4 regions of the Paenibacillus sp. FSL R7-0333 genome follow, and region 2 is predicted to be linked to each of the others. Evidence: riboswitches for the same ligand, from Rfam matches in the RefSeq annotation. Region 2 holds a riboswitch; each other region holds the start of a gene.

Region 1 (4,462 bases), 630 kb from region 2:
GGACGGCGAAATGAGAGGGATAAATCCCATTGAATGCGCTGAAAGTGGGCTGGACGGCGAAATGAGAGGGATAAATCCCATTAAATGCGCCGAAAGTGGGCTGGAAGCGGAAATGAAGAGCATAAGTGCCCCTGAATCTCGGGAAAGTTGGCTAAACGAGCAAATGAAGAGCATAAGTGCACCTGAATTCTCGAAAAGTTGGCTAAATGAGCGAATGAAGAGCACTAGTGCACCTGAATCCTCGAAAAGTTGGCTAAACGAGCAAATGAAGAGCATAAGTGCCCCTGAATCTCGGGAAAGTTGGCTAAACGAGCAAATGAAGAGCATAAGTGCACCTGAATTCTCGAAAAGTTGGCTAAACGAGCAAATGAGGAGCACAAGTGCACCTGATTTCTCGGATGTTGGCCAAATGGAGGAAATGAGGAGCACAAGTGCACCTGAATTCCGGGAAAGTTGGCTAAATGAGCGAATGAGGAGCACAAGTGCACCTGAATCCCGGGAAAGTTGGCTAAACGAGCAAATGAAGAGCACTAGTGCACCTGATTTCTCGGATGTTGGCCAAATGGAGGAAATGAGGAGCACTAGTGCCTAGTACTTAACTAACTAGCTTCTGCCGCCGCGAACTTGTGCGGCGAGCCCTTGGCACAAGAGTCTTGAATCTCGATCTTGAATTCCATTGTCTTGGAACTCTTGTTCTCTCCAGCCGCTAGGTCAGCGGCAACGCCTTGGAACAAGCGGCACTTAAGAGTCTTTGAGTCTTTGAGTCTTTGAGTCTTTGAGTCTCTGAGCCTTTGAATCTTTCGCCGCTGCAACAGCAGCGGCAACCAGGCTACCACTGCTGCCGCGCAAGCATAGCGGCATCCTGGCCCCTTGCCGCTACAACAAGCGGCAAGATCGGATCTTTAGCCGGGAGCTTCGCCTGCGGGCGAAGCGGATGTAAAAGCACAGCCTGTTATGAAATGGAGCGGAGAGGAATTTTGGAGCTGTAGGAGCGTTAGCGTCCGCCTTTGTATTTGGATTTCTACCGCGAGGAGCGGTTCTAATCAGGAAATCCAAATACAACAGCGGCCGTAAGCCCAAAATTCCTTGCAGCGACCCTCATAACAGGCGGGTTTTTACCACACAGCTCCGCAACAAGAAATACCCAATAACAATACGATATGGAGGGTTCACTATGAAACTAGTACTTCTATCAGGCGGCTCCGGCAAGCGGCTCTGGCCGTTGTCCAATGATTCACGCTCCAAGCAATTTCTGAAGGTACTGGCAAGCCCGGCAGGTGAACCGGAATCAATGGTACAACGGGTATGGAGACAGCTGGAGGAGAACGGCATGGCCGGGTCCTCGTATCTGGCGACCGGGCGCAGCCAGGTGGAGATGATCCAGAGCCAGCTCGGCAGCGGGGTGCCGATCATCGTGGAGCCGGAACGGCGGGATACCTTCCCGGCTATTGCGCTGACGGCGGCCTACCTGTATTCCATCGCGGGGGTGTCCCCAAGCGAGACCGTGGCGATTCTGCCGGTGGACCCATACGTGGAATCCTCCTTTTTCGAAACGGTGCTGCAGCTGGAGAACACCATGCTGGTGAGCGGGGCGAACCTGGCGCTGATGGGCGTAGTTCCCGAGCATGCTTCGGAGAAATACGGCTACATTATTCCAACGGGCGCAGATGCGGGAGCGAATGGTTACCTGCAAGTGAGCCACTTCCAGGAGAAACCGGACCGTGTGCAGGCCGAGGAGCTGATCGGCAAGGGGGCGCTCTGGAACTGCGGAGTGTTCGCCTTCCGTCTGGGTTACCTGCTGGATATCCTGCAGCGCAAAGGGCTGCCGCTCAATTACGAGGAGCTGCAGAAGCAGTATAAGCTGCTGTCCTCGATTAGCTTCGATTACGAAGTGGTGGAGAAAGAAGAGAACATCGTCGTGCAGCCTTACGCTGGATTCTGGAAAGACCTGGGCACCTGGAATACGCTGACCGAGGAAATGACCAGTAACCATGTGGGCAAAGGATTCATCACTGCTGACTCCGAAGGCACCTGCCTCATTAACGAGCTGGATATTCCAATCACGGTAATCGGGGCGAAGGATCTGATTATCGCCGCCAGCCCGGACGGCATTCTGGTGACGCACAAGGCCGAGAGTCCGCGGATCAAGGAAGTGCTGAAGACTTTTGAACAAAGACCGATGTACGAAGAGCGCCGCTGGGGCCACTACAAGGTGATCGATTATGTGAAATATGACGAAGGCAACGAGGTGCTGACCAAGCGGATTTTCATAGGCGAGGGTAAAAATATCAGCTATCAGCTGCATCACAAACGCAGTGAAATCTGGACCTTCGTCAGCGGGGAAGCCAGCATTGTCATCAATGAGAAGATGCATACGGTGAAGGCGGGAGATGTGGTAAGGATACCGGAAGGAACCAAGCATGCCATTCTTGCTCTTACCGATGTGGAGTTCATTGAGGTGCAGACGGGGTCGGAGCTGGTAGAGGAAGACAATATCCGTATTACCCTGGACTGGGAGGATATCGATCTACATCAGTTCATTTCGTAGGTATAACTTATCTATTTAACCAATTGTTACAATTTTAAATCAGGCATTTAGAACTATTTTTCAGACAAAATTTGTTTTTACTCTACATTAAATTTGCATATCGACGATACTTACGGTAAGAGGGATTGATCCTTCCAAAACGACAATGGCAAACCTAATCGAAAGATAGGGACGCAAAGCTATAGGGCCTTCGCAAGAGTGGCAGCCTGGCTACCGAAAGGAAGAGAATATTGTGAAAACTTACCGTAAGTCTCGTTTGCTCTGCGCTGTGCTGTCGCTGGCCGTGGTATTGTCTGCTGTACCCGTGGGACTGGGAATCGCCCCGTCCACTGTCAAGGCTGCTTCCTCTACAGGAGCGCCCGTGAACCCTAATGCCTCAGCCGAGGCGGTCAAGCTGCTGAACAGTCTCTATGGGATCTCCGGGAACGGAATCATTACAGGGCAGCATGACTATTTCGAAAGTCCGGATGAGCTGAGCAACAAGCTGAAGGGAACAAGCGGACAATACGCCGCACTGCATGGTTATGAGCTTGGAGCAATCGGTGGACAGAGCGAGAGCGGAGTAGCTGCACAACGCAAAAATATCGTCTGGAGTGCAACGAACTGGTCCAGAGCGGGCGGCATTGTCGCCATGACCTTCCACCAGAATCTGCCGGGCACCAAGTACGAATGGTCCAATGTGCAGAAGCCAATCACTCAGGCACAATTCAACAAATACGTAACTCCAGGGACACCAGAGTATAATGCGCTGATCACCGATCTGGATAAAGTAGCTGTCTCTCTGAAAAGTCTGCGGGATGCTAAGGTTCCGATCCTCTGGAGACCGTACCATGAAATGAACGGCGGCTGGTTCTGGTGGGGCAAGAAAGACAACTTCACTGCACTATGGAATATTATGTATGACCGGTTCGTGAACGTTCACCAGTTAAATAATCTGATTTGGGTATGGAACCCGAATGCGCCGAATGCCAACTCTGATCCCTATGCACGGACCTATCCGGGCGCGGACAGAGTGGATGTGCTGGCAGCAGATATATATAATAACGACTACTCCAATAAATATCATGATGATCTGACCAGCCTGGCTGGCGGCAAACCGATCGGCATCGGCGAGAACGGCGAAATGCCGAACATCTCGAAGCTGAAGCTGACCCAGCAGAATTACGTGTTCATGATGAACTGGGGAAAGATGCTCTATGAGAATAACAGCACGGCTACGATCAAGAATTTTATGAATGACAGCTACACACTGACCCGTGACCAATATAAGGCCTGGTCTGCTCCGGCGGCGGCTCCTAAGCCAACGGCAACGCCAACGCCTACCGCAACGCCTACCGCAACGCAGACTGCAACACCAACGCCGACTGTAACACCAACGCAGACTGCAACACCGACACCAACGGCAACACCAACCGTTGCGCCGATTCCGAAGCCGGTCCCAACCTCCGGTAATACGGAGAGTAAGCCTGCCCAGAATGGCTTGCTTGGTGAATACTTCAAGAACATGACGCTCTCGGGGACACCGGTTATGGTGCGTACCGATGATGTCATCAGCTTCAATTGGCGTCAGAGTACTCCTAATACCGCACTCGGCGCGGATTACTTCTCGATCCGCTGGACCGGCCAGATTAAGCCCGCTTACAGCGAGACCTATCAGTTCTATACTACATCGGATGATGGTATCCGCCTGTGGGTGAACGGCACAGCAGTCATTGACAGCTGGGTCAAGCAGAGCGGAACTGCCCGCACAGGAAGTATAGCCTTGACTGCCGGGCAACTGTACGATATCAAGGTAGAGTATTACGAGAATGCAGGCGATGCGAATGTTCATCTGATGTGGCAGAGCCCCAGCCAGGTGAAGGGAACCGTACCTGCAAGTGCGCTTTTCTCCAGAGCAGGCAACACATCCATACC
Region 2 (4,462 bases):
CGGTGTTGGTGTTGGTTCTACCGTCGGCGTTGCTGTCGGTTCTACCGTCGGCGTTGGTGTCGGTTCTACCGTCGGTGTCGGTGTTGGTTCTACCGTCGGCGTTGGTGTCGGCTCTACCGTCGGTGTTGGTGTTGGTGTTGGCTCTACCGTCGGTGTTGGTGTTGGCTCTGCCGTTGGCGTTGGTGTCGGCTCCACCGTCGGCGTTGGTGTCGGTTCTACCGTCGGTGTTGGTGTCGGTACCGCCGTTGGCGTTGGTGTCGGTTCTACCGTCGGTGTTGGTGTTGGCTCTGCCGTTGGTGTTGGTGTCGGCTCTGCTGTTGGCGTTGGTGTCGGTTCTACCGTCGGTGTTGGTGTCGGCTCTACCGTCGGTGTTGGTGTCGGCTCTACCGTCGGTGTTGGTGTGGCCGTTGGCGTTGGTGTCGGTTCTACCGTCGGTGTTGGTGTCGGCTTCTTGGTGTCGGTACCGCCGTTGGCGTTGGTGTCGGTCGGCGTTGGTGTCGGCTCTGCCGTTGGTGCCGTTGGTGTTGGTGTCGGTACCGCCGTTGGCGTTGGTGTCGGTTCTGCTGTCGGCGTTGGTGTCGGTTCTGCCGTTGGTGTTGGTGTCGGTCTGCCTACCGCTGTTGGCGTTGGTGTCGGTACTGCCGTTGGCGTTGGTGTCGGTTCTGTTGTCGGCGTTGGTGTCGGTTCGGTGGCGTTGGTGTTGGTGTCGGCGTTGGTGTCTTCACGGTCCGTTGGTGTTGGTGTCGGCACCGCTGTTGGCGTTGGTGTCGGTACTCGGCCGTTGGTGTTGGCGTCGGCACCGCTGTTGGTGTCGCTGTTGGCTTCACAGTCGGCGTTGGTGTCGGCTTCACGGTCGGCGTTGGTGTTGGCTTCACAGTCGGCGTTGGTGTGGCTTCACGGTCGGCGTTGGTGTTGGCTTCACGGTCGGCGTTGGTGTTGGCTTCACGGTCGGCGTTGGTGTTGGCTTCACGGTCGGCGTTGGTGTTGGCTTCACAGTCGGCGTTGGTGTTGGCTTCACTGTTGGCGTTGGTGTCGGCTTTACAGTCGGTGTTGGTGTTGGTCACCGTTGGCGTTGGTGTCGGCTTCACAGTCGGCGTTGGTGTCGGCTTCACGGTCGGCGTTGGTGTTGGCTTCACGGTCGGCGTTGGTGTTGGCTTCACGGTCGGCGTTGGTGTTGGCTTCACGGTCGGCGTTGGTGTTGGCTTCACAGTCGGCGTTGGTGTTGGCTTCACCGTTGGCGTTGGTGTTGGCTTCACGGTCTGCGTTGGTGTTGGCTTCACGGTCGGCGTTGGTGTTGGCTTCACAGTCGGCGTTGGTGTTGGCTTCACCGTTGGCGTTGGTGTCGGCTTTACAGTCGGTGTTGGCTTTGGAGTTGGAGTGCACACAGGTGTAGGTGACGGTTTTATGGTCGGTGTTGGCTTCACTGTAGGTGTAGGCGTTACCGTCGGTGTTGGCTTCACTGTAGGTGTAGGCGTTACCGTCGGTGTTGGCTTCACTGTAGGTGTAGGCGTTACCGTCGGTGTTGGTTTCACTGTAGGTGTAGGCGTTACCGTCGGTGTCGGCTTCACTGTAGGTGTTGGTGTTACCGTTGGTGTTGGTGTAGCCGTCGGTGTCGGTGTAGCCGTCGGTGTCGGTGATGGACTAGGTGTCGGCGTTGCGGTAGGCGTCGGACTCGGCGGCGGCCCCTCTCCCTCGTACATTCCAAGATGCATCTCAACCCCGCCGCTAAAAGATTTTGCAATCAGAGTCCCGTACAGCTCTGCTCCGGCATAATGAACATCCGCTCTAGGTGCGAGGATCGTCCCGAAGAATGAGGTATAAGCGATATTCACCTCAGAAGCTTCGTAAAAGTTGAACAATACCTGACTGGCTCTGCCGTTATTCATTGAAAAGCTCGGCACATTGACTGTAGACCCGCTTATATTAATAATCAGCGTGGCGTTCTGGGCAATGTTGAATTCGATATAGTTGGTCTTCGCCAGTGTCGAGGCATCCAAATGAACTACATTGAAACGATCCGGTGCACTGATCTTGAGCTGTCCATAATTGTTATTGCCGATCTCATTCGTGTCAGCCAAGGCCCCATACTCTGTGGAACGGGAGATCAGAATCTCCTGCTCGGCTGCAAAATCAATCGGGCTGGCATTTTTCTTCCCGCCTTTGATGTTGACACCAGGCTCATTGGCTGTAAAGCTATCCCCAAATACCACATTTCCATAGATCTCTCCACTGCCTGAATGTACAAAATTCTTACCGGCCACAAGTACATCCGTCGGTGAAGCATCCCTGTATGCCCTAGCTACTCCGTAACCTCCGGAGAGGGTAATGTCCCCTGCCGCTGCCAGGCGGCCTTCAATCTGATCATTGGCTTGTTTAAAATCCCCGAGGATAAAAGCATTAAAATTCCCTGCGACCCCCAAAACCGGTGTTGGCGTATACGGCACCCCTGAAGCTGCTCTGACATCCGTCCCCCACGTAAAAGCACTGGATACGGTCAATAGGCCCGCCATAATGATGGCGGCTGTTTTACGTACTCCTTTTTTCAATAGTCTACACCTCCTAGTTACTATTCTATGAATCTGTCACACGACTATAACAACAAAAAGACCGCCACGAAGGGTTAGCTTCACGGCGGCCGGACGACCCTAGCCTCAACTTTAGAGACAGTAGATTCCTGACTTTGCGTCCCGTTCTTTCGATACGGTTTGCGTTTGTACATGATTTCGGTATGCAATTGAGATTTGCTTATGTAAGATCATTGTTGAGTCTATGACATTTGTTACTTTTGTACTAATTTCAGTTTATCCGCTCCCCCACCCTGTTGTCAATCCGTTCCCAGTATATTTTTTGAAATTATTTTTGCGACGGTTGCTCATTGATCCCTTGTACCATAAGGGTTCGGGGGCGAGTCTCTTTTTTATCTACTGACGAAAAAAGTCGAGAAATCAGAGGATTGACTGTAGCCGTTTATCTCTCTTACCTATAATAATATTAATTTGTATTATTTAAATTTGATGCATTTGTCCTATTTTATCGCCCTCAGCCCACCTCTACTCATCATCTGCTCCTGTTCAATGAAATTTTACCTATTTATGGGCAGCTCAGCTCGAAAAAAAAGTGCCGCCCATAGGGACGACACCTGCTAATAGAGTTCATATATTTTGAATAAAATGTCGCCTAGGCAGACCCGAACAGCTGAACCCAGCCAATCATCGATACCCAGAGCGGAACACTTAGAATGATCCCGAATACCAAACCACGGCGGAGGCTTCCTTCATGACTCATTGCCATTCTCCTTTGAGCTGATTTATTTTTTCAATCTTTAATATTTCAATTTTAATATAAAATAATTCATCTTATTTTTTTGTGAAATATATCACATTATTTGAGTTAATTTATAAAACCCATTGATTATTTTTTGAAGGATGAGTTACAATGCGAATATACGTTCTCTTCGAGGGGTTGAGAAGGATGCAAAGAGTAGAGAGCCAGGACAACCTGCTGGTCAAATCCTATATTTTGCTGCCGCTTATTCTATCCGCCTTCGAGCGCGATGCTTCTGCTATAGCCTCTGAGCTGCGCACGCCTGCACCTTATCTGGAGGTAATCCAGTCGGCCGCTCATGCCGCTTCTGCCGATCTGCGGGAGGTCCGTGCCGGGATGCGCGCCCGTGGTCTGAAGGTCTATGAACAGCAGCGGCTGGAGACGGGTGTTGAAGCCAAATTTGTCTGCAGGGGCTATCACGAACGGATGCTGCTGCTGGATGATGTGATTGCCGCCCAGGCCACTCTGCATATGCGCAGATATCTGGGTATGGAGAAGATGGAGCAGCGATAACAAAGAAGCCTGCCGCAAGCGGCAGACTTCTGCATGAAATGATCACCCGGATGCGGCTACATTAACAACGTCCAATACCCCAATGTGCCGCATATCACCACCACAGCTACCGGGTACAGGATTCTCCGGCTTACCTGATCCCTGAACGCAAGAAACAAACAAAGCATACAAAGCCATGCAATTAGAAGGCTTCCCATCTATTATGCATACGCTCCTTCCCGGCATTCCTGCCCCTCTCCAGCGGTAGACCGCCTCAGAGCACAACTCTCCTTATATATAGGAAGATTTCCCGCCGAATATCCCAATTATACCAGCTGACAGCCAATCTGGAGCAATTTTTCTGCACATGGCCGTCAAGAAATTCACAATTCCTCTTCCACAACAGGATATTCCCAGAAACCCAGACGTCCCTTAGCAGGTATGGGATGTACCAGCGGAACAACCTCCTCCAGCTTCCAGGCATACCTTCCTTCGGCATAATTACCGAATACATATTCATTGCCACCCGGCCAGCCTTGCTGCGCAAGCTCCGGCGTCACCTCACAGCAATCCGCAATGCGGCTGACTGCAATGATCTTGCCGGTTGGCAGGTTGTCCGCAGTGTAACCGTAACGTGCCAGCAACG
Region 3 (4,462 bases), 4.4 Mb from region 2:
AAGAGAGCAAACGATGAAGGAGCTGCAGAAGGAGCGATACGTCGCCCTGTTGCACCAGGAGCCTTCTGAGGCCCCGGGCTGGATCAGGGCCGAGGCCGAGTTCAACACGCCGGAGTCTGCGTGCCGGATCGTCCTGTCCCTGGGTCAGGGCATCAAGGTGACAGCACCGCCTGAGCTTGCGGATACGGTTGCTGCGGCTCTGCGTGAAGCGGCAGCATTATACGATTTTTAATAATAGACCAAATGCACTAGTATCCCCTATAATATTACAATACACATTATTATTTATAGGGGGACTTTACATTATGGACTGGATGAACAAGCTGCCGTTGAAACAAAAAATCGTCACCGGATGTTACCTGGTTGCCGCTTTATTCGCTGTCCCTGTCTTAATCACGCTAATCCTCATGGACAGGCTGCTCATCGGCATTATTCTTGTCGCCGTCCTGGCAGCGCTGACTTACCCGCTTGCGCGCTTCATTGAGAGAACGCTTACATCTTCATTTGAGGATATCTCCAATGTGACGCACACGATTGCCAAAGGCGACTTCACCAGCCGTGCCGACGAGAATGGCTCCATGGGCGACATCAGCCGCTCCTTCAACACCATGATTGACAAGCTCAAAAAAATCCTCACCGATGCTTCACAGATTACCCGTCAGGTTATGGACGCCAGCCGCGGGATTGAAGACAAGAATCAGAACCTGAAGTTTGTCATGGCGCAGGTGGCCTCCTCCTCCAATGAACTGGCTCTCGGTGCTAACGAAATCTCGGTGGATATCGCTGATATGACCGAATCGATCAAGGATATCGAAATCAAAGTCTCCAATTATACGAATTCCACCAAGGAAATGAATAAAAGATCTGTACATACGCTGGAATTGGTAGAACAGGGACGGCAATCGGTGGATACCCAAGCCGAAGGCATGCGCAAGAACATCCAGGCTACCCAGAAGGTGGCGGATACTATCGAAGCCCTATCGCATAACGCACGAGGCATTACGATGATTACCAAGACGATTACCGAAATTGCTGAACAGACCAATCTGCTGTCGCTCAATGCTTCTATTGAAGCCGCCCGTGCAGGCGAGCATGGCCGCGGGTTCGCCGTTGTTGCCCAGGAGGTCCGCAAGCTGGCCGAGGAATCCACCGCTTCAACCAAAGAGGTGTTCGGTCTGGTACGCAGCATCGAAGCGGATATCAAGCAGGCTATCGATAACATCGCCATCAATGAAGAGGTAGTCCAGGTGCAGAATGAGATGATTACGGAGACAGCCAACATTTTTGCTCAAATTGTGCATAGTGTCCAATACATAACCGAGCAGATTGCCTCCTTTTCCGCAGAGAGTGACCTTATGCTGGAGAGCGCGCTCAAGATCTCCGGGGCGATCGAGAATATCTCAGCCATCACCCAGGAGACCGCCGCAGGGACGGAAGAGGTATCCGCAGCGATGAACGAACAGATTCATGCTCTTCAATCCGTAGCTGAGGAGACAGAGAAGATGACCTCCGCGGTCTTCAACCTACAAAAAACGATTCATATTTTCAAATTTTAACCTCAGCACAAAGAGACACGCCTGCGGAATTTTCTGCGGGAGGTGTCTCTTTTTTTGGGCAAAACAAAGATTGTTATGTAATATTCACAAATTGTTGAAATTGTGCATAAGGGTAAAAACCGTGCTTTGCACTTCTTTACTATAGTCGTTCTATTGTCATAGCTTGTCTATAAGCTAACATCTCACATCACTATTACTTAAGTCCTATCACCGAAATTTGTAATGCTGTATATCTAGTGAATTCTTAATGTTTTGCAGTAAATCAGGAATGTAATGAGTCTTTGTGCTCACTTCCCACATTAATCAACCTAAATGGCCATTTGCATTTTAAGACTTTAGTCTTCCAGGGACAACCATTTTCAAAAGTTTGAAAATCCAAATATTTAGCCATTTTCACTCCTGAATATTCGCCAAATTCCGAGTTTCTTCTCACAGGGGTTATTGACAAAAGAGGAGCAAGGAATATATTGTAAAGGAAAATTCTCCACAAATTCATTTATAACCGCATACCGGCAAAATTCACCGAAAGGGAATGACGCAAAGCCATGGATCTACAGTCTCATTTCTGAAGTGGGATCATGACAGCCAGGTTGCTGAAAAACTGTGAACGCCTTAGGTTTCGCGTTTGATTATGGTGATTCGTGCAACAGACCTGTGCTCCAATGGTGAGTACAGGTTTTCTATTGCTGACGTATACAAATAACAACTTGCGGGGTGGATGTTCTGAAGACAGTTGCAGATTATATGGCGGAAGCATTACGCAATCTGGGAGTCACTCATTCTTTTGGAATCATAGGCAAGTCTATTTGCCCCATCGCTTTGAAAATGGTTGACTACGGTATAGAGTTCATCCCCGGCCGGCACGAATCCAGCTCCGGCTTCGCCGCCGGCGGTTATGCTCTGAAGACCGGCAGTCTCGGGGTAGCCTTCGGCACCTCCGGTCCGGGGGGAACGAATCTGCTCACCGCAGCAGCGCATGCCAAGGCCAATAATCTTCCCGTCCTCTTCATCACCGGACATCAGTCCATCAAGGAGCTGGGCATTCCCCAATGTCAGGATTCCACTTCCTACCTGGCTGATTTGGCGGATATGTTCCGGCCGGCCACCCTCTTCAGCAAGCTCGTTGAACGCGGCGATCACTTCAGCACGATTTTCAACCATGCCCTATCCATCGCCCTCGGTGACCAAAAAGGCCCAGTCCATCTCTGCATTCCGTTTGATGTGCAGACAGAGCGGCTCGCGGAATGCCGGATTGTTCTGCCGGAACGCGAGGGACTAGTCAGTTATCAGAACTATGACCGGGTCATCTCGGCGATTAATCAATCCGCTAGGCCGCTGATCATTGCCGGTAAAGGCGTCAACCGCTCAGGTGCCCATCAGGAACTGGTTCAGCTGGCCGAAACCTTCAACATTCCTGTAGTCACCTCTCCAGGCGGCAAAGGTGCAATAGCTTATGATCACCCGCTCTACCACGGTCCTGTCGGCGTTGGCGGCTCCTCGCACGGCGATGAATTGCTGAACAACAGCGACCTGTTCATTGTTCTGGGCTCTCGTCTGAGCGACATGACCATCTGCAACCTGAAGCCGGAGAATCATCCGCAGCAGCTGATCCAGTTCGATGTAGATCCAACCTTTGTCGGCAAAATACTGTCCTCATCCACCATCGCTGTCGGCGGGGACTTAAGGGACAACCTGGCACTGTATCTTCAGAAGCTGGACCCCTCTACGGTCACCAGGCATGAAATCACAATCTCCAATGCTTACAATGACGAGTTGCCCGTGCTGGCGGGACTCTCTCTGGCTTCGGTAATGAGCACGATGAGCGACTTGATTCCTTACAACAGCAGCGTTTTTGTAGATGACGGCAGCCACGGGTTCAATGCTGTGAAATGGTTCAATGTCCGCAGGCCCGGCAGCTTCATATTCGATGCCTACTTTGCTTGCATGGGCAATTCAATTGGCATGGCGATCGGCGCCAAGACGGCTTCTCCCGGAGAGACAGTCTTCTGCATTACCGGTGACGGCTGTTTTATGATGCTCGGAACTGAAATAAACACAGCCGTTTGCAAGGACATTCCGGTGATTTTCATTGTGGTGAACAATAAGCAGCTGGATATGGCGCTTAAGGGTATGGAGAAAACGACCGGCCGGATTGACGGTACGATCTTCGAGGTTCCGATGGATGCCGTGAAATTCGCCGAATCGCTGGGTGCAGCCGGCTTCCGCTGCGAGACGCAGGAGGAGTTCGCTGCCGCAATCCGCGAAGCTGTGGCACTTAACAAGGCAGCTGTCATTGAGCTGCTGACTGACCGTGATGAAATGCCTCCTACGGCCCACCGCACGCTGGATCTTACGTAAGGAAGCCGTATCCGCACACCTTTTTTAACCTACTATCAGGAGGACATATCGTGAACAAGAACATGAACAGCGGACTCGATCATTTCACTGATCTCTCAGGAGATTATGGGGCCAAGGCCCTGGCTCCGATCAAAGAGCATTTTCCGGAATTAGCCGAATATATCATGGGCAATGCCTATGGCGATATTTTTCAGCGGACCACGATTGGCTCTGACTGGAAGGAGATCGCGGTGATCTCGTCGCTGATTACGATGGGACAATATGAACAGCTGGGGGTTCATTATGTAATGGCGCTCCGCGTTGGCATGACCGTCGAGCAGATCAAGGGTGTGCTGCTGCATCTGACGCCTTGCGTCGGTGCCCCCCGGGTGATTTCGGCCTTTAATGTGCTGCTGGATACCCTGGAGGAGATCAAAGAAAAATCTTCATAAATCTACAAATTTCGACTTTTGATTGCACGTTTCAGTATGATCTGGTTATAATGAAGGCAAAATATCCCAAATCAAATTGCGGTTTTGTCGAATAGAGTCGCAGGAATAACGTTTTGG
Region 4 (4,462 bases), 200 kb from region 2:
CGGGACCGTACGGCTGAGATTATGCGCGGAATCAGTAATAGGGATGAGCATGTCAAGCTGATTGACTTCTCCCGTAACTTCGGCCATCAGGTGGCGATTACAGCGGGTATGGATTATGCTGAGGGCCAGGCTGTTGTGGTGATTGACGCAGATCTCCAGGACCCGCCGGAGGTGATCCTGCAGATGATCGCCAAGTGGAAGGAAGGCTATGAGGTAGTCTATGCCAAGCGGCTGAAGCGCCACGGAGAGACCTTCTTCAAGAAGGTGACAGCCAAAATCTTTTACCGTCTGCTCAGCAGCATGACCAGTGTGGAGATTCCCACAGATACCGGGGACTTCCGGCTGATCGACCGTAAGGTCTGCGATGTGCTGCGCGGCCTGAAGGAGAAGAACCGTTATGTACGGGGGCTGGTAAGCTGGGTCGGCTTCCGGCAGACCATGGTGGAATATGTGCGGGAGGAACGCTTCGCCGGGGAGACGAAATATCCGCTCAAAAAAATGATCCGCTTTGCGCTCGACGGAATCACCTCCTTCTCGCACAAGCCGCTCAAAATTGCCTCTTATGTCGGCTTCTTCCTGTCCTTCTCCAGCTTCATCTACCTGTTTCTGGTCTTATTCCAGAAAGTCTTCACCTCCTGGACCGTGCCGGGCTGGGCATCCATTGTCGGGGTGAACCTGCTGTTTAACGGCATTGTGCTGATGCTGCTGGGCGTGATTGGGGAATACATTGGACGGATCTATGACGAATCGAAGGATAGACCACTCTATATCGTAAGCGAGACCAGAGGCTACCCGGAGACAGAGGCTGAAGACACGCGGAAGGAAAGCGATTATGCAAGATAAGGCTTGGCGTGCAGGCATGATCCAGTTTCTGAAATTCAATGCGGTGGGCCTGCTTAACACGTTCATAGATTTTGCGGTGTTTACTCTGCTGCATTCCTTGGGCATGCTTAACACCCCTGCACAGATTATTTCCTACAGTGCCGGGACGGCCAACAGCTTTGTCTGGAATAAGAAGGTGACCTTCAAGGGAAGGGACAGAGGCGGGGATGGCGGCTTTGACCGGATGCAGCTGGTGAGATTTATGGTGCTGAATCTGCTGGTGCTGGGCATTTCGGTGCTGCTGATTCATCTACTGACTGACCGGCTGGGAGTCCAGGTGCTGATGGCCAAGGTGCTGGTTACCTTTATTACAGTAATCATTAATTTCTTTGGAAGCCGGAAGTGGGTATTCTAAAGAGAGCGTATATCTTCCCCGTATTCTGCGGAGGAAAGCACTTATTCTATATTGCGGAGGCGATTGTCATGCGGAAGTTATCCTATTTGATTATACTTGCCGGGGTCCTGATTATGCTCTACCCCAAAGGAAGCGAATGGTACGAGGACCGTCAGCAGCAGAAGCTGCTGGAAGAGGCTGAACAGGCCTACAGTGAAATCGTTCCTTCGGCTACGGCTCCTGCCAGCCAGGATCTGAGCAAGCCCTATGCGGAAGTCACCCAGCTGCTGGCTGAAGAGTCTGGTGCGGAAGAGCCGGTTCCCACTACAGCGCCCGAGATTGAAGTGGGAGGCAAGATCACCGCTATTATTGAAATCGATAAAATCGATCTGAAGCTGCCTGTACTGGAGGGCGCCACCAAGACCAATATGAAGCATGCAGCGGCGCATATGAAGGAGACAGCTCCGATTGGCGCGGTAGGCAATGCAGCGATTGCTGCGCATCGGTCAAGAACGGCAGGGCGGCTGTTCAACAGACTGGACGAGGTCGGTAAAGGGGATGCCATTACTGTTATTACAAGCGGCCAGGAATACAAATATGTTGTATATGATGTATCTATTGTAGAGCCTACCGATATTTCAGTACTGAAGGGTAAGGATGATGATAAGATTCTGACCCTCATTACCTGTGATCCGCTTGTCAATCCGACCCACAGACTCATCATTCATGCGAAGCTGACCTGATTCTATCAGGACAAGGCGATAAAGGTCGAAAAAACATAAAATTTTAGTATATTTGTGGTGAAATCTAGCAATTGGGTCTTGATAATAGAGATGGATATGGTAAGATAGAACTATCAAAAGCTAATGCACGATAACGGCAAACCTATCGAAAGGTAGGGACGCAAAGCTAAAGGGCCTTCCCGTCATGGATGGCAGCCAGCTACCGAATGAAGAGGCTTTTTTTGTTTGTTTTCATTCTGAATCTGTCATTATGTGGTAGTAGATTGGACAGATAAAGCTTATACGATAACGGCAAACCTATCGAAAGGTAGGGACGCAAAGCTAAAGGGCCTTCCCGTAAGAATGGCAGCCAGCTACCGAAAGGGGTTTTATCCATGAAGAAGTTTTATTTAATGCTGATTACACTTTTTGTGATCGTCACTTCCGTGCAGACAGGCACTGCTCAAGCGGCAAATGCAGATTCAAGCTGGTTAAATGTTGGACAACTTGATCAAGGGATTATCGGGGTTTCGTACGATGTTCCTAAGGACAAGAAGATGAAGCTCATGATTACCAAGGACAATAACAGCTATACTTACAACTTATACACTTCCAAACCGACCGAGACGTTCCCGCTGCAACAAGGTAATGGCTCTTACAAGGTCTCCGTTCTTGAGAATACTACCGGCAACAAATACAAAGTACTATCTTCCGAGACTGTATCTCTCTCCATGAGCAATGTGAATGCCGTATATTTGAGCTCTGTACAGAATGTAAAGTGGAGTTCTTCCGATAAATCCGTTCAAAAGGCAGCACAGCTTACAAAGGGTCTGACCACAGATGCAGACAAAGTTAAGGCTATCTACAATTACATCGTAGCTAACGTGAAATATGACTACTCTCTGGCCAACAGCGTAAGCACAGATTATATTCCGAACAACGACACCACACTGGCTACCAACAAAGGTATCTGCTACGATTACGCTTCCTTGTTCGCTACTATGCTCCGCAGTGAAGGGATTCCAACCAAGTTGGTTATGGGGAATACAAGCTATGTAACTTCATACCATGCCTGGAATGAAGTGTTCCTGAACGGCAAATGGGTGACGATTGATACTACAGTAGATGCAGGTCTGGGTAAGAAAACAGCATCAACAGAACTGGTCAAATTAGCAAGCAAATATACTGCAGCGAAATTCTACTAAGAATAGCTGTGAACTATAGCATTATCTGAGAATAACCCGCTTAATCATTAAGCGGGTTATTTTTATTTATATAAAGGTTGCTTTTTAATAGAAGGATAGGTTATTATAAATAAGCGTTGTTGGAGCGGCAAAGGAAATGAGAGATTACTTAAATAAGTGATTTCAAAAATAAAGCTTGCATTGCTCAGATGAACGTGATATATTATAAGAGTTGCTGGTGGCGACAACATCGACACTAACAACGAGCTTGATCTTTGAAAACTGAACAACGAGTGAGTGGGAAATCACTTCGGTGAGATCCAAAATTAGAGAATGTAAATTCTCGTCAGATGTTTCAAAATGAGCAATCGCTCTTTCTAAATACCAATTTGGAGAGTTTGATCCTGGCTCAGGACGAACGCTGGCGGCATGCCTAATACATGCAAGTCGAGCGGAGTTTGAGAGGAAGCTTGCTTCCTTTCAGACTTAGCGGCGGACGGGTGAGTAACACGTAGGCAACCTGCCCTCAAGCCTGGGATAACTACCGGAAACGGTAGCTAATACCGGATAATTTCTTTTTTCTCCTGAGAGAAGAATGAAAGGCGGAGCAATCTGCTGCTTGGGGATGGGCCTGCGGCGCATTAGCTAGTTGGTGGGGTAACGGCCCACCAAGGCGACGATGCGTAGCCGACCTGAGAGGGTGAACGGCCACACTGGGACTGAGACACGGCCCAGACTCCTACGGGAGGCAGCAGTAGGGAATCTTCCGCAATGGGCGCAAGCCTGACGGAGCAATGCCGCGTGAGTGATGAAGGTTTTCGGATCGTAAAGCTCTGTTGCCAGGGAAGAACGTCCGGTAGAGTAACTGCTACCGGAGTGACGGTACCTGAGAAGAAAGCCCCGGCTAACTACGTGCCAGCAGCCGCGGTAATACGTAGGGGGCAAGCGTTGTCCGGAATTATTGGGCGTAAAGCGCGCGCAGGCGGTTATTTAAGTCTGGTGTTTAAACCTTGGGCTCAACCTGAGGTCGCACTGGAAACTGGGTGACTTGAGTACAGAAGAGGAAAGTGGAATTCCACGTGTAGCGGTGAAATGCGTAGATATGTGGAGGAACACCAGTGGCGAAGGCGACTTTCTGGGCTGTAACTGACGCTGAGGCGCGAAAGCGTGGGGAGCAAACAGGATTAGATACCCTGGTAGTCCACGCCGTAAACGATGAGTGCTAGGTGTTAGGGGTTTCGATACCCTTGGTGCCGAAGTTAACACAGTAAGCACTCCGCCTGGGGAGTACGGTCGCAAGACTGAAACTCAAAGGAATTGACGGGGACCCGCACAAGCAG

Evidence for each region. Region 2 has a riboswitch for cyclic di-GMP ahead of MKY86_RS00850 (choice-of-anchor A family protein). Riboswitches for the same ligand answer to the same signal wherever they lie in the genome.
Region 1: another riboswitch for cyclic di-GMP. It lies ahead of MKY86_RS03475 (PA14 domain-containing protein); the one in region 2 lies ahead of MKY86_RS00850 (choice-of-anchor A family protein).
Region 3: another riboswitch for cyclic di-GMP. It lies ahead of MKY86_RS19330 (thiamine pyrophosphate-binding protein); the one in region 2 lies ahead of MKY86_RS00850 (choice-of-anchor A family protein).
Region 4: another riboswitch for cyclic di-GMP. It lies ahead of MKY86_RS01665 (transglutaminase-like domain-containing protein); the one in region 2 lies ahead of MKY86_RS00850 (choice-of-anchor A family protein).

What each region holds. Positions count from the first base shown of each region.
Region 1 covers NZ_JBBOBZ010000001.1:828,754-833,215, forward strand. The annotation lists gene MKY86_RS03470 (sugar phosphate nucleotidyltransferase) at 1,175-2,548, shown strand; cyclic di-GMP riboswitch class I at 2,686-2,766, shown strand; gene MKY86_RS03475 (PA14 domain-containing protein) at 2,781-4,462, shown strand, end outside.
Region 2 covers NZ_JBBOBZ010000001.1:199,325-203,786, reverse strand. The annotation lists gene MKY86_RS00850 (choice-of-anchor A family protein) at 612-2,546, opposite strand; cyclic di-GMP riboswitch class I at 2,628-2,720, opposite strand; gene MKY86_RS00845 (hypothetical protein) at 3,472-3,837, shown strand; gene MKY86_RS00840 (ASCH domain-containing protein) at 4,200-4,462, opposite strand, start outside.
Region 3 covers NZ_JBBOBZ010000001.1:4,555,031-4,559,492, forward strand. The annotation lists gene MKY86_RS19320 (helix-turn-helix transcriptional regulator) at 1-232, shown strand, start outside; gene MKY86_RS19325 (methyl-accepting chemotaxis protein) at 306-1,556, shown strand; cyclic di-GMP riboswitch class I at 2,058-2,154, shown strand; gene MKY86_RS19330 (thiamine pyrophosphate-binding protein) at 2,301-3,914, shown strand; gene MKY86_RS19335 (carboxymuconolactone decarboxylase family protein) at 3,965-4,345, shown strand.
Region 4 covers NZ_JBBOBZ010000001.1:394,697-399,158, forward strand. The annotation lists gene MKY86_RS01650 (glycosyltransferase family 2 protein) at 1-843, shown strand, start outside; gene MKY86_RS01655 (GtrA family protein) at 833-1,237, shown strand; gene MKY86_RS01660 (class D sortase) at 1,306-1,959, shown strand; cyclic di-GMP riboswitch class I at 2,085-2,166, shown strand; cyclic di-GMP riboswitch class I at 2,240-2,320, shown strand; gene MKY86_RS01665 (transglutaminase-like domain-containing protein) at 2,334-3,143, shown strand; rRNA gene MKY86_RS01670 (16S ribosomal RNA) at 3,509-4,462, shown strand, end outside.